Regions from separate parts of the Lactococcus sp. DD01 genome, predicted to be linked through region 1. Evidence: riboswitches for the same ligand, from Rfam matches in the RefSeq annotation. Region 1 holds a riboswitch; the other holds the start of a gene.
What was found. Region 1 has a riboswitch for lysine ahead of LACDD01_RS10120 (amino acid permease). Riboswitches for the same ligand answer to the same signal wherever they lie in the genome.
Positions count from the first base shown of each region.

Region 1 (7,560 bases):
GGACACGGCTGCCCGCTTATCCATTCAAGAATTCGCAAAGAATACTAAAGTATCTACTGCAACCATTTCGCGTTTTGCCAAAAAAATCGGTTTTGATTCATTTCAAGATTTAAAGTTAGCTATCCACAGCACCGAAAAATTTAAATCCGACAACTTTTTCAGCGAACTATCGCCAGAAGATAGCTATAAAGATATTCTTGCCAAGAATTTTACAAGTAATATTTCTTCTCTCAATGCAACATTGCAGCTGATAGAGAGCGAAACTTTGGATAAGGTTATGAACATCCTCCTATCCGCCAAAACATGTGGTTTTTTTGGTCTGGGTGGCTCTAATGCCGTTGCTTTAATTGCTTACCATAAATTTTTGCGTATGCCACTGCAAACGGTATATCATCAGGATTTTCATTATCAACAAATGTTGGCTTCTAAACTGACCGAAAAAGACTGTGCTTTTGTTATCTCACATACTGGTAAAAACAAAGATACACTGAAAATCGTTGATATTTTGAAGAGCAATCACGTTCCTGTGATTGCCATTACGTCATTTGCCAACTCAGCCTTGGTGAAAAAAAGCGACTTGGCACTTATTTCAATCGCTGAAGAAATATCTTTTCGACCTGAAGCTGTCGCTTCAACCGTTTCTCAAATTAGTCTTCTCGATGCCATCTTTTTGATGTACGGGATGAAAGCTCAGGATTCAATCGAAGATACTTTGGAAAACATTCGAGAAGTGATCAGCCAAACCCGTTTAAATTAAACTAGAAAGTTAATGATAAAGGAGGACCAAAATGGCATTTACTGAAACAAAAGGACGCTATGCAAGCTATGGAACTGTCTCTAGTATTCCTGGTGAAATCATTGACAGTTTTTGGTTCATCATTGACAATCAGCTAAAAGGCGTTATCCCGCTTGAGCCCCTTATCAATTTTGAATTACTCAACCAAAAAGGACTGCTTTCTGTGAAATTTTCACAGCCGCACAATCCTTTAACCATTACAGTTGATTTCCAATACCCTTTTAATAATTCTTGGCCTCGGCATTTCCATGCTGTTGATAATAATGGTAAAGAAACCATTATCTCTTCACAAGAACGTTAAACAAAAGTCTCCAGATAAAATTCTGGAGACTTTTTAAATTTCATAATAGACGATTTCTGGAGGAACACCAAATCTGATTGGTAAAAAGGTTAGGCCAATACCGGCATTGACAAAAAGTTTTGTATATTTCCCTAATATGTATAGACCAGAATCATACACCTTTGAGCCATCATTACGTAAGCGCAAATTACCAAGACGAATTTGCCCACCATGGCTATGTCCTGCAACGACTAAATCATATTTTTCAGGAAATTCTACTTGTAAAATCGTATCCGGCTCATGAATCATTAAAATCGAAAACTTTCCTTGCTCAGGGACCATACTAAAATTTGGTTGTCCTTCACGTAAATCATCAAGTCCGGTTAATGATACTGTTCCTGACATGAGTGATTGGTTGGTAAGTACAGTAAAACCTGCTTCCTTTAGAAAAGTTCTTATATAGTTAGCATCCCCTTCATGCGAAAAATCATGATTACCCAAAATCGCAAATTTTCCTAAGGGTGCTTCAAGTTCTGCTAAAATTTCTTTTACCTTATCAACATCATGCGCTTGCGCCCAATCGACTTTATCAAATAAGTCGCCTGTGAACAAGATCAAGTCAGGTTGTGTTTTATTTATGTGTTTTGAAAATTTAAAAAAGCGGCGTGGATGTGTGTGCCAATTAAAATGTGTATCGGTAAAGTGTGCAACTTTCAGCCCGGCTGTGTTTGAAATTTTCACTTGTCGCACACGCATCAAATGCGGTTCAACGAAAATACCATAAGCCAAAAGGCAGAAAAGTAAAATTATAATCCATGTCATTGCTTTATTTTACCATATTCAGATTTTTTATTCTTCATAATGAGATTCACGCTCCCTATTGTATCAAAGCACGTAACAAAAAAACACCCGAAGGTGCCTAGTTATTTCTTAGTTTTCGTCTGAAGCTACGAATGGCAAGAGAGCCATAACACGTGCGCGTTTGATAGCTGTAACCACTTTACGTTGGTTTTTAGCTGAAGTACCAGTTACGCGACGTGGCAAGATTTTACCACGTTCTGAGATAAAACGTTTCAAGAGTTCAGTGTCTTTGTAATCAACAACTTCGATTTTGTTAGCTGCGATAAAGTCAACTTTTTTACGGCGTTTGAAGCCACCACGTTTTTGAAAAGCCATAGTGTGTTTCTCCTTATATTATTGTATGATGTTGTTGAGTAGAAAAGTCAATACGGATACCGCTTTTATACTCAACGAATAGGGCTCAGTTAGACTGCCTTGTACAGCTGCCTTACTTATTAGAATGGAAGATCATCATCTGAGATTTCCATCGGTGAGCCACCAAATGGATCTGCATCACGACCAAAATCAGGTGTTGAATTTCCTGCTGAGCTGTTAGAGCCAGCAAAAGGACGATTTTGTGATTGTTGTTGCTGTGGTGCAGAATATGAACCAGAGCCACCTTCACGTGCGGCACGACTTTCAAGCATTTGGAAGTTATCAGCCAATACTTCGGTCACGTAAACACGTTGACCTTCTTTGTTTTCATAATTTCGCACTTGAATACTACCTGTTACACCAATCAAGGCACCTTTTTTAGCCCAATTTGCCAAGTTTTCAGCAGATTGACGCCAGATGACACAGTTAATGAAATCAGCTTCACGTTCGCCTTGCGCGTTTTTAAAACGACGGTTAACAGCAATCGTAAATGTAGCAACCGCAGTATTTTGCGGTGTGTATCGCAGTTCAGGGTCACGCACAACGCGTCCGACCAAAACAACATTATTAATCATGATGCTTCTCCTTTAAATTTGTCCAGCTAAACTAGAATTAAGCTTCTACTTTAGTGATCATGTGACGAAGAATGTCGCCGTTAATCTTAGCAAGACGGTCAAATTCGCTCAAAGCTTCTGAATCAGTAGCAGCTTCAAGAGTTACGATGTGGTAGATACCTTCGCGGAAGTCTTGAATTTCGTAAGCGAGTTTGCGTGTTTCCCAGTCTTTAGACTCAAGATTAGCAGCACCGTTGTCAGTCAAGATACTATCGAAACGTTCAACGAGGGCTTTCTTTGCTTCTTCTTCAATGTTTGGACGAATAATATAAAGAATTTCGTATTTTGTCATTGATTTTTCCTCCTTTTGGACTAATGACACAGGTTGGAGCCTGTGTAAGTTATGAGTTTTTACTCACAAGTATATATTCTATCAAATTTAGCTACATTTTGCAAGTTGATTTATCTTATTTATTCTATTATAAAATAAAAAATAACCCTCTGCCTCTGCAGAAGATTTCTCATCATTTTTTATTATTAAGCGACTACCTCAAGCACATTAGCTGGAATGTAGCGATACTCACCTTCTTTCGATTGATAATAGCCAAGCTTTTTCACGATAAAATGCAACTTGCAACGGCTATCAAAGCGCTGGTATAAGTGGGAGATTTCCCCTTCCTGGCTACGGGTTACGCATACTATTTTTTCTCCCACGTAAGTTGGAGATACATATTTTGGGGTAAACGTCATTGAAAACCACCTCCAGATATAATTGAGATGAAAACGCAATCATCTCTTCTTATATTATAACTCTTTTTAATCTCTAAAACAAATGTCTAGATTTTTAATGGCTAAACATTAAAAAATCTGTAATTTTAAACAACAACGTGTATAATTATTCAAATCTAGCAGGCTCGTCCTTGACATCCCTCTCAAATTAATCTAAAATATTCATAAATACTTAATAAACGATAGAGGTCGCAACCAATAATAAGCTAAGCAGAGCTAGAGCATGCTGAGAAGTTTAGCCCAGGAGCGGTTGCCGAAAGAAAAGTTATGCTCACCGACTTTTCTTGGTTTAGCGGGAAATACCTGTTAAACTGTCGTGGTCTAACTATGACCATGATGCGCTATTCGGATGAAAGATCTTTCTGACGTTTAGCAATCTCTAGGGATTGCTTTTTGTATTAATATTTATAAATTTAGGAGAGAAGTAATGGATAATACTTCAAATAATGAGGCCACGCCATCCACGCAAGTTAAACGTGGCCTTAAACATCGTCACTTAACAATGATTGCCTTAGGAGGAACTATTGGCACCGGGCTATTTGTTGCATCAGGCGCAACGATTTCTCAAGCTGGACCTTTAGGCGCGTTAGTTGCCTATGTCGCCATTGGGCTCATGGTTTTCTTCCTTATGACGTCTTTAGGTGAAATGGCTTCCTATCTTCCAGTATCAGGCTCTTTTGCTTCTTTCGCTGACCGTTATGTAGATAAAGCTTTCGGCTTCGCTATGGGATGGAACTATTGGTTTAACTCAGCAATTACTGTAGCGGTTGAGGCAGCTACAGTTGGTGTTATTATGCAGTTCTGGTTGCCCCATGTGCCCACATGGATATGGTCGACTATTGTGATTGCGCTCATCCTCTTGGTTAACCTCATTTCAGCTAAAGCTTATGGTGAAGCAGAATTTTGGATGGCGACAATTAAAGTCATCGCTGTTATCGCCTTTATCGTGATTGGTCTCGCAACAATTTTTGGAGTTATGAGTTATAAGCCAGATGTGGCACGCAATCTTTCTGCTGGAGGAAATCATGGTTTTGTCGGTGGTATTGGAGGTATGATTGCTGTCTTCATGATTGCAGGCTTCTCTTTCCAAGGTACAGAAATCGTTGGTATCGCAGCCGGCGAGTCAGAAAACCCTGAGAAAAATGTACCCTCAGCGATTAAACAAGTCTTTTGGCGGATTATTATTTTCTATTTCCTCTCAATATTCGTAATCGGTGCCTTGGTTTACTATAAAGACCCTAGTCTTCTCCGTGCAGCAACCCAAAGCGACATTACCGTTTCTCCATTTACCTTGGTATTTGAACGTGCTGGCTTAGCTGCTGCTGCATCCGTTATGAATGCTGTCATCTTAACCTCGGTTATTTCATCTGCAAACTCTTGGTTATATGCTGCTTCTCGCATGCTTTTTGGTATGGCAAAAGAGGGGCATGCACCGAAAATCTTCGCTAAAACAAATACAAGTAACGGCGTACCAATTTATGCAATTTTAGCGACTGTTGCCATCGGTCTTTTGGCCTTCTTAACAAGTATCTTCGGAACTGAAATTTATTTCTATTTGGTCGCTGCTTCCGGTTTGTCTGGTTTCTTGGCTTGGATTGGAATTGCTATCTGCCATTTCCGCTTCCGCCGTGCTTTTATTAAACAAGGTCATAAACTTTCTGAGTTAGGCTACCATGCTAAATGGTTCCCTATTGGACCAATCATCGCTCTTATTCTTTCAATCATTATCGTTATCGGGCAAATTACTACCGTAACGATGAATGCGCAAAGCATCATTACGACCTACCTTGCTTTACCTCTCTTCTTGATTTTATATTTCTCTTACAAAATCGTGAAGAAAACAAAACTTATTCCGCTTGAAGAAGTTGATTTAAGCCGTGATATTGATTAAAACGACTAAAAAAAAAAACGCCATAAGGCGTTTTTTTAGTCGTTGATTATCTTCACTTTTTCGCCAAAAAATTCTTTAGCCTTACTTACAAGAACTTCTTCTGCTTCTGGCTCAGATTCCGTATCTTTTGTAACATGCTGCTCCCCTTTTTTAAGGCTTAAGACATACTCTTGACGTACAGACTGCCAATCTTGCTCTGCTAAAGCAATAATCTCAGGCGAGAATCCCAATATTGATGACATTAAATTGCCAAAAGTTAATTGTAGGTTTTCATTTTCCGTAACACGCTTTGCTAAATTACCATGAGGAAAAGTAACTACCACAAAATTACTTGAGGCTGCCACGGGGGCAGTATTATTGATTAAGGCACGGTCTGAAGGTTTGGTAAAGCTGGAAACAATTTCAGGCCATGCACCAAAAACTGCTTGACGAGCTTCGTTGGTCGCTTCCTTTAAAGCTTTAAAAACCAAATCTTGATTTACAGTGTACTTTTCGGTGACTGTTTTCGTTTTCACTTGCTGCTTAATTTGAACTTCTTGACTGACAGTGGATACCACCGTTTGGTTGCCCGTTTCTGCCAATTTAGCTTTTAGCTCTGCAACTTCTGCTTTTAAAGCCTGAAGCTCATGGCTCAAACTTTCCGGAACTTCCTTATCTTCCGCAGAAGAATAAGCACCTGCATCTACAAGACGCATCGTCATCACATCAGCAGCAATTTTGCTCTGTGTTGTTTCTTTAATAATTTTCAGAGACTCAATCGCAATGTTGATCCATTGGTAAAGACGAGGTCGTGGGATTTCATTATTTTCCCGCAAAAGCAAATCACGGAAATAAGTTAAGAGATCTTCCGTAAAACGCAACATATTTTTACCTTCAAGAAAGATTTTCTCCAAAGCATCAAGTGCAGTTGGTCCATCTGAAGCGGTCAATGCTGCAACATAAGAGACAAGCGCTTCATTGGCAATGGAGCCTGTCACTAAAAGAGCATCCTTCTCTGCAAGCTTGCCATCAGAAAAACTTAAGGCCTGATCCAATAAACTCAAGGCATCACGCATTCCTCCCTCGGCAGATTTTGCAATGACATCAAGTGCCGCATCTTCAAACTCAATCTTCTCATCAGCTAAAACTTCTGCTAAGTGCTGACGAATATCATTTGTCGTGATAGCTTTAAAAGCAAATCTCTGCACACGACTAATAATTGTTGCCGGAATTTTTTGAAGCTCAGTTGTTGCTAAAACAAAGACAACATTATCTGTAGGTTCTTCCAAGGTTTTCAGTAAAGCGTTGAATGCTCCCGTTGAAAGCATATGAACCTCATCGATAATATAAACCTTATAAGTTGCGCGACTGGCTGCATAGGTTGATTTATCTCGAATCTCACGAATTTCGTCAACTCCATTATTCGAAGCAGCATCAAGTTCAATCACATCTTCAAGACTGCCTTGGGTAATAGCTTGACAAATATCACAAGTGTTACAAGGCTCTCCCTCTTTCTGATTAGGACAGTTAATTGCTTTGGCAAAAATTTTTGCCGCGGAAGTTTTTCCTGTCCCACGTGGACCACTAAAAAGATAAGCGTGGGAAATCTGCCCATTAACGATAGCATTCTTTAAGGTTGTGGCCACCACTTCTTGGCCAACCATCTCATCAAATCTTTGACTACGGTATTTTCTATATAAAGCTTGGTAAGCCATTTTTCATTCCTTCTAATAAAGGTCTGGCTCTGCGCCAAGACCGAGCTCTTCATTGATTCGGAAAAGAACATCACGCGCCAGTATAGACTGATCAATATCGGCAGCGTTATAATTTTTCATTGCCTTGTAAATAGCCCAAACGCGAGCGCGGATGACTGTTGCCTTATCGGCTTCAGCGGCGGAGAAAAATATCTTTCTTTGTTTCTCATCAAATATTTCCCATGCAATAGTCAAATCACAGGCTGGATCGCCAACTATGGAAGCTGTTGTTTCAGCCACTCCCGAAAATTTGTCGGCCATCTTCCACACGGTATCTAAGTTCAAATCCCCATGTAACACGA
Region 1 covers NZ_KQ968942.1:68,567-76,126, reverse strand. The annotation lists gene LACDD01_RS10155 (MurR/RpiR family transcriptional regulator) at 1-757, shown strand, start outside; gene LACDD01_RS10150 (DUF960 domain-containing protein) at 789-1,097, shown strand; gene LACDD01_RS10145 (metallophosphoesterase) at 1,131-1,898, opposite strand; gene rpsR (30S ribosomal protein S18) at 2,007-2,252, opposite strand; gene ssb (single-stranded DNA-binding protein) at 2,372-2,866, opposite strand; gene rpsF (30S ribosomal protein S6) at 2,904-3,197, opposite strand; gene LACDD01_RS10125 (hypothetical protein) at 3,383-3,595, opposite strand; lysine riboswitch at 3,810-3,986, shown strand; gene LACDD01_RS10120 (amino acid permease) at 4,062-5,525, shown strand; gene dnaX (DNA polymerase III subunit gamma/tau) at 5,561-7,219, opposite strand; gene LACDD01_RS10110 (protein kinase family protein) at 7,232-7,560, opposite strand, start outside.

Region 2 (7,560 bases), on a different contig from region 1:
GAGCTACAAGTTTACCTTCTGGCAAGAACTGGTCTGTCTTGTCTGAAGCAGACTATCAGAAACAAAAAGAAGAAGAAGCAGATAAAGAAAATAAATCACCTTTTGCAGGATTGGCAGATTTCTTTTCCGAAGAAAAAAATTAAGAAAAATCTCATAAAACACTTGCAACAAAATTACAATTATATTATAATTTCATTATAGAGGAAATAAAATTAAAAAGAAAAGATATTAATGAGGCTAAACTATGAATTCATCTAAACGTATTTTGATTATCGAAGACGATAAAAACATTGCGAGATTTGTTTCACTTGAGCTTGAACACGAAGGATATCAAACTGCGGTTCAAGACAATGGTCGTAAAGGTCTTGAAGAAGCAATGTCAAAAGATTATGATTTGATTTTGCTCGACTTAATGCTCCCAGAGCTGGATGGCTTTGAAGTTGCACGACGCTTACGCCGTGAAAAAGATACACATATTATTATGATGACTGCACGTGACTCAACAATGGATCGTGTAGCAGGTCTTGATATTGGAGCGGATGACTATATTACAAAACCATTCGCAATTGAAGAATTGTTAGCGCGTGTCCGTTCACTCTTCCGTCGTGAAGACCATATCCACACGATTGAAAAATCAGACAATACTTCATTCCGTGATTTGGTAATTGATAAAACAAACCGCACTGTACATCGCGGAAAAAAAGTTATTGACCTTACACGTCGTGAATACGATTTGCTTTTGACCCTGATGCAAAATGTGGGTGACGTCGTAACACGCGAATACTTGGTTTCTGAAGTATGGGGTTACGAAGAAGGTACAGAAACAAACGTTGTTGACGTTTATATCCGCTATTTGCGTAACAAAATTGACGTGGAAGGCCGCGAAAGTTATATTCAAACGGTTCGTGGTATGGGATATGTCATGCGTGACCGCAAATAATATAGGGAATATATAAGAAGATTTCTAGTGGTTTTGCCACTAGATTTATTCCTTTTATGGCGATGTAAAGAAATAGAAAAATGCGACATGGTAAAATTTTTTGATTCGAAGAAGAAAAAAGCAGAAAATCTGCCCGAGCGTAAGCGAAGCATCATGCTACGTTGGGCCTTTGCAAATACGATTTTTTGTTTTATAACCTTCACTATTTTTACAGTATTGGTTTATCAACTGACCATAACAACCTTCATCAATTCTGAAAAAGAGGACATGATGAAAGCTCTGGACAATGTTGAGCAAAGTTTATCCCAATCGGAAAGCAAACTGTCGGAAGACAATCTTGCAAATTATTTGGCTTATGCCAAAGACTACACAGCATCCAGTCAGGGAAAAGAAAATGAGCTAGAAACACTTGGAAGTATGATTGGTTCTAGGAAGTCTTTTTATGTTTTTGATGTCGGTGAAAATTTGATTTATTCGACCAATTCGTATGGTTTCCCGCTAAGGAAAGATGTGGGGGATTCTACTCATGCTGTACGTACATTTGGTGAATATTCTGGTTATTTGGTTGAACGACCCGTTCATTCTAAAAAAACAGGGAAACTGATTGGCTATGTGCAGGCTTTCTATGATATGAGTTATTATTACAGCGTGCGAACAAAGCTACTGATTGCCCTGATTATCTTAGAAATTATTGCTCTCTTTATTGCTCAGTTTGTCGGTTATTTTATGGCAAGTCGCTATATCAAGCCTCTAGAGCGTTTGCACGATGCGATTACTACACGTGCCAATAATTTGAAGGCGGATTTCAAACCTGTAGTGATTCAAACAGGCGATGAAATTGAAGAACTGGCGACTGTTTATAACGACATGATGATTAAGCTTAACGATTACGTTGATCAGCAGAAACGTTTTGTTTCTGATGTCAGTCACGAGCTACGTACGCCACTTGCAGTTTTAGATGGTCATTTGAATCTCTTGAATCGATGGGGGAAAAATGATCCGGAAGTGCTTGAGGAGTCTTTACAGGCCAGTATAGAAGAAGTTAGCACGATGAGAACGATGTTAGAGGAGATGCTTGCATTGGCCCGTCTTGAAAGCATTGATTTTCAAGATGAAGATCTGATCTGTGATCCAACAGAAGTTTCTAATTTTCTTAAGAAAAACTTTCTCCTTATTCATCCTGATTTAAATTTAACTGTTGAAAATTACTTGACGCCGGGTAGATTGGCTCATATTTATCCCAACCATTATGAACAAGGCTTAAAAATTTTGATTGATAATGCGATAAAATACTCGCCTAAAGATCGCCAAGAAGTGAAAATCCATCTAGAAGAAGATGACAAATACATTATTACGACAGTTGAGGATCGTGGCTATGGCATTAGTCAAGAAGATTTAAAACATGTCTTTGAGCGCTTTTTCCGTGCCGATAAAGCACGAAATCGAGATATAGGTGGAACAGGTCTTGGTCTGTCTATTATCCAACGCATAGTGGAAAACTATGACGGGGATGTCAGTGTGACTTCCATTGTAGGCGAAGGATCGAAATTTACTTTAAAAATTCCTAAGATTAAATAAATATAAAAATTCTACTGAGTATCTAAAAGTACTTGCTAGGCTTTTAATCTTAATCTTATTTCTTGAGTTTTTTGATAATTCGAGAAAATTGTTGACATTCGTTTAAAAAAAGGTTAAGATTTAAAATACAATATACAAATAAAATGATAGAGGTCGCAATGAATAGGAAGTTTTACTGAGCTGGACAAGCGTTGAAGTAAAACGGAGGAGACATTGCCGAAATGAATTCACTCGTCCAAGTGAGTTTGTTGGGGCAGCAAGGGATACTTGCTGAACTGTCGCAGTTTTGCGGAGTGCTATTCGTTACTTACTGATAATATGAATCACGTACAACGTTTAGCAACCTCTCTGTGTAAAGGTTGCTTTTTATTTGGAAAAATGAAAGAGAGAGTATTATGAGAAGAACAAACTTATTCTTACTTGTCGCGACGTTGTTTACGGTATTATTTATCGGTAGTTCAAAAGTGAGTGCAGAACAGTTCCGTGTCGGAATGGAAGCTGCATATGCCCCTTTTAACTGGACACAATATGATGATAGCAACGGTGCTGTCCCTATTGATGGTGTAGATGGCCAATGGGCTAATGGTTACGATGTACAAGTTGCAAAAAAACTTGCTGATAAGTTAAATAAAGAATTAGTAATCGTCAAATCAAGTTGGGATGGCTTGCTGCCAGCTCTAAAATCCGGAAAAATCGATGGCATTATTGCAGGAATGTCGCCAACTGCGGAACGTAGAGAACAAATCGCCTTTTCAGAACCGTATTACACATCTAACCTTGTAATGATGGTCAAAAGTGGCGGTCCCTTTGCTCAAGCATCGAGTTTAGCAGACTTCTCTGGTGCAAAAATCACTGCTCAGCTGGGAACTTTTCACTATAACATGATTGACCAGATTGAAAGTGCTAACAAGCAAACAGCAATGAAAGATTTTTCAAGCATGCGTGTGGCTTTACAAAGTGGAGCCATCGATGGTTATGTAGCTGAACGTCCCGAAGGAGTGACAGCAGAAAAAGCAAATCCAGACTTCAAAATGATTGAATTTGGCGAAGGAAAAGGTTTTGTCACAAACTCTGATGATACAACAGTCGCAGTAGGTTTACGTAAAAATGATCCCAACTTACCTGTAATTAATAGCTTTTTGACAGGTTTTACACCTCAAGACCAAAAAGAACTGATGGATGAAATGATTGCTGCTCAACCAGAAGCTAAAACACAAGGCGCTTGGTATGATCAAATTATCAGTATTGTAAGAGATAACGGCAAACAGTTTCTTAATGGTACAGGGATGACCTTATTCATCTCTTTGATTGGTACGATTATTGGTACAGTTTTAGGTCTTCTTATTGGTGTTTATCGTACTATTCCAGAAATTAGTAATAAATTTTTAGCCTTTTTACATAAAGTATTTGGCTGGCTTATTTCAGCTTATATTGAAATTTTCCGTGGTACACCAATGATTGTTCAAGCAATGGTGCTTTACTATGGAACAGCTCTAGCTTTTGGCTTGAGTTTGGATCGGACCTTAGCTGCGCTAATTATTGTGTCCATCAATACAGGTGCTTATATGTCGGAGATTGTACGTGGCGGTATTTTCTCTGTGGATCAAGGGCAATTTGAAGCCGCGCAAGCTATCGGAATGACACATGGGCAAACTATGCGCAAGGTTGTTTTACCACAAGTCTTGCGAAATATTCTTCCAGCAACAGGAAATGAATTTGTCATTAATATCAAAGATACATCAGTCTTATCTGTAATTTCAGTAACTGAGCTCTTTTTCCAAGGGACAACAGTGGCGCAACAAAACTTTATGTATTTCCAAACCTTTGCTGTCATCTGTGCAATTTACTTTGTCTTAACATTTACAGTAACACGTATTCTACGCTTTGTAGAAAGAAAAATGGATGGACCAGACGCTTACGTCCCAATCCAAAATCAAATGCAAGTACAAGAACCGGGGGACGCTTAAATGACAGCAATCTTAGAAATCAATCATTTAAAAAAATCATTTGGCAGTAATGAAGTGTTAAAAGACATTCACTTAACGGTAAATCAAGGCGAAGTTATTTCGATTATTGGTTCATCTGGAAGTGGTAAATCGACATTACTTCGTTCAATCAATTTATTGGAGAAGCCATCTGGTGGGGAAATAATTTATAAAGGTGAAAATGTTTTAGCAAAAGGCTTCGATATTCCTAAATATCGCACGCATCTGGGCATGGTTTTCCAAAGCTTCAACTTGTTTAACAATATGAATGTTATCGAAAATGTTATGGCTGGGCAAGTTACAGTATTGAAAAAAAGCCAAGAAGAAGCTCGGACTATTGCGCTCGAGAATCTGGAAAAAGTGGGCATGGCAAGCTTTGCTAATGCCAAACCTGCACAACTCTCCGGCGGACAAAAACAACGTGTGGCGATTGCTCGTGCAATTTCTATGAATCCAGATGTGATATTATTTGACGAGCCGACTTCAGCGCTTGATCCCGAAATGGTAGGCGAAGTCTTACAGACAATGAAAGGACTGGCTGAAACAGGATTAACAATGGTTATCGTTACACATGAAATGGAATTCGCGCGTGATGTAAGTGATCGTGTAATTTTCATGGATAAAGGGGTTATTGCTGAAGAAGGACGGCCAGCGGAAATCTTCGGAGCTCCGAAAGAAGAACGGACGCGCGCTTTCCTTTCACGCTTCTTGAAAGCTTAAATAAAAAGAGCAAGCTTATGCTCTTTTTTTCTTTGCAAAAGACCTCTTATTTTCACAGTAAAACTTTCAAATACAAACTCTATATTGAAAAAATAGGTAAATAGCGGTAAAATAGAGGGAAGTAGAAAGAATAGGAACAATGAAAAAAATCAAAACTTTTGAAGAAAAAAAAGTACTCATCCTCGGATTAGCAAAATCAGGAGAAGCTGCAGCCCGCTTGCTTCATACTCTAGGTGCACACGTAACTGTAAATGACGGAAAGGCTTTTGAAGAAAACCCTGCCGCGCAAGCCCTCTTGGAAGAAGGCATTGAAGTTATCTGTGGTAGCCATCCCCTTGAACTTTTAGACGAAGATTTTGATTTTATGGTAAAAAATCCAGGTATTCGTTATGATAACCCAATGATAAAGAAAGCATTGGAGAAAAAGATTCCAGTTGTTACGGAAGTTGAACTTGCTTATCTTGTTTCGGAAGCTCCAATTATTGGGATTACTGGAACCAATGGTAAGACAACAACAACAACGCTGATAGCAGATATTTTAAATGCGGATGGTCAGTCTGCAAAATTAGCAGGAAATATTGGTTTTCCCGCTTCTGAAGTAGCTGCCCATGCGAGTGCTCAAGATACTTTGGTAATGGAACTCTCAAGTTTTCAACTGATGGGAATTGTAGATTTTAAGCCTCAAATCGCTCTCATTACCAATATCTTTTCATCGCATTTAGATTATCATGGCTCTCAAGAAGCTTATGAAGCTGCCAAATGGCGTATTCAAGAAAACTTAACTTCTGAGCAATACCTTATTCTCAACTTTAATCAGGAAAAATGTCGTGCTCTAGCAGAGCACACAGCAGCTCGAGTTGTGCCATTTGCAACTGAAAATAAAGTTGATGGTGCTTATGCGCTGGAAGGTAAACTTTATTTTCGTGATGAATTCATCATGGATGCAGATGACCTAGCTTTGCCTGGGGAACATAATTTAGAGAATGCTCTGGCAGCAATAGCTGTTGCCAAGCTTTCGGGTGCTAAAAATCATGCAATTATTGAAGTGCTGACAAGCTTTTCGGGTGTGAAACATCGCTTGCAGTATCTTGGTGAACTTGCAGGACGTAAAGTCTACAATGATAGCAAGGCCACAAATATACTGGCAACAGAAAAAGCTTTGTCAGGTTTTGAAAATAGTCGCTTATGGCTCTTAGCTGGCGGACTAGACCGTGGAAATGGCTTTGAAGACCTCGCGGATTCTGTAACAGGGATTAAAGGTATGGTTCTTTTTGGGGAGACTGCACCAAAGCTGCAAGATCTTGCAGATCGCTTGCAGATTCCAACACTCCACAGTGAAAATGTCGCAACAGCTCTTAAAGCAATCTTTAATAAGACGGAAGAGGGGGACACTATTTTACTTAGTCCTGCTTGTGCCAGCTGGGATCAGTACAAGACCTTTGAAGAACGTGGGGATATGTTTATTAAAGCTTTCGAAGAATTGAAAGGTGAATGGAAATAGTATGAAAATTATTGTAACTGGAGGCGGAACGGGAGGTCATATTTATCCTGCACTGGCCTTTATAAAGCATCTGAAAACTATTGAGCCAGACTCAGAGATCCTCTATGTAGGTACAGAACGCGGCTTGGAGAGTAAGATTGTTCCTGCCGCAGGCGTGCCCTTTAAAACTGTGGATGTACAAGGTTTTCGTCGTAGCCTTTCTTTAAATAACTTTAAGACAATCTACAAGTTCCTGAAATCTACATCAGATGCGAAGAAAATTGTTAAGGATTTTAAACCTGATGTGGTTATTGGAACAGGAGGCTATGTGGCTGGACCGATACTTTACGCAGCAGCTAAGCTCAATGTGCCGACTATCGTTCATGAACAAAATTCAATTCCAGGGATTACTAATAAGTTCTTGAGTAAATATGTGGACAAAGTTGCGGTCGCCTTTGAAGCAGCCAAGCCCTTCTTCCCAGAATCCAAAACAGTTTTTGCTGGTAATCCACGTGCTCAGGAAGTTGCAACTTTAAAAGCTACCGATATTCTGGAAACAGAATATCAACTTCAAAAAGGTAAGAAAACGGTAGTTATTTTTGGAGGGTCACGAGGCGCTCAAACAATTAACGAGGCGGTAAAAGCTGCTTTACCAAAGTTTGCAGAAGCGGATTACCAAATCGTCTATGCCTCAGGACAAATATACTTTGATGAAGATCATGAAGAGTTTGAAAAATATGCTGATGCTGCAAATATAGCGATTCGTCCATATATTTCAAATATGCTCGAAGTTCTTGCGTCATCAGATTTAATATTATGTCGAGCAGGTGCGACAACGATTGCTGAAATTACTGCAC
Region 2 covers NZ_KQ968939.1:1,080,536-1,088,095, reverse strand. The annotation lists gene LACDD01_RS05295 (YceD family protein) at 1-143, shown strand, start outside; gene LACDD01_RS05290 (response regulator transcription factor) at 245-940, shown strand; gene LACDD01_RS05285 (HAMP domain-containing histidine kinase) at 1,028-2,518, shown strand; lysine riboswitch at 2,658-2,825, shown strand; gene LACDD01_RS05280 (ABC transporter permease subunit) at 2,914-4,485, shown strand; gene LACDD01_RS05275 (amino acid ABC transporter ATP-binding protein) at 4,486-5,223, shown strand; gene murD (UDP-N-acetylmuramoyl-L-alanine--D-glutamate ligase) at 5,363-6,724, shown strand; partial or broken gene murG (undecaprenyldiphospho-muramoylpentapeptide beta-N-acetylglucosaminyltransferase) at 6,726-7,560, shown strand, end outside.
Region 2: linked by a shared signal. The riboswitch ahead of LACDD01_RS05280 (ABC transporter permease subunit) and the one ahead of LACDD01_RS10120 (amino acid permease) in region 1 are both predicted to bind lysine.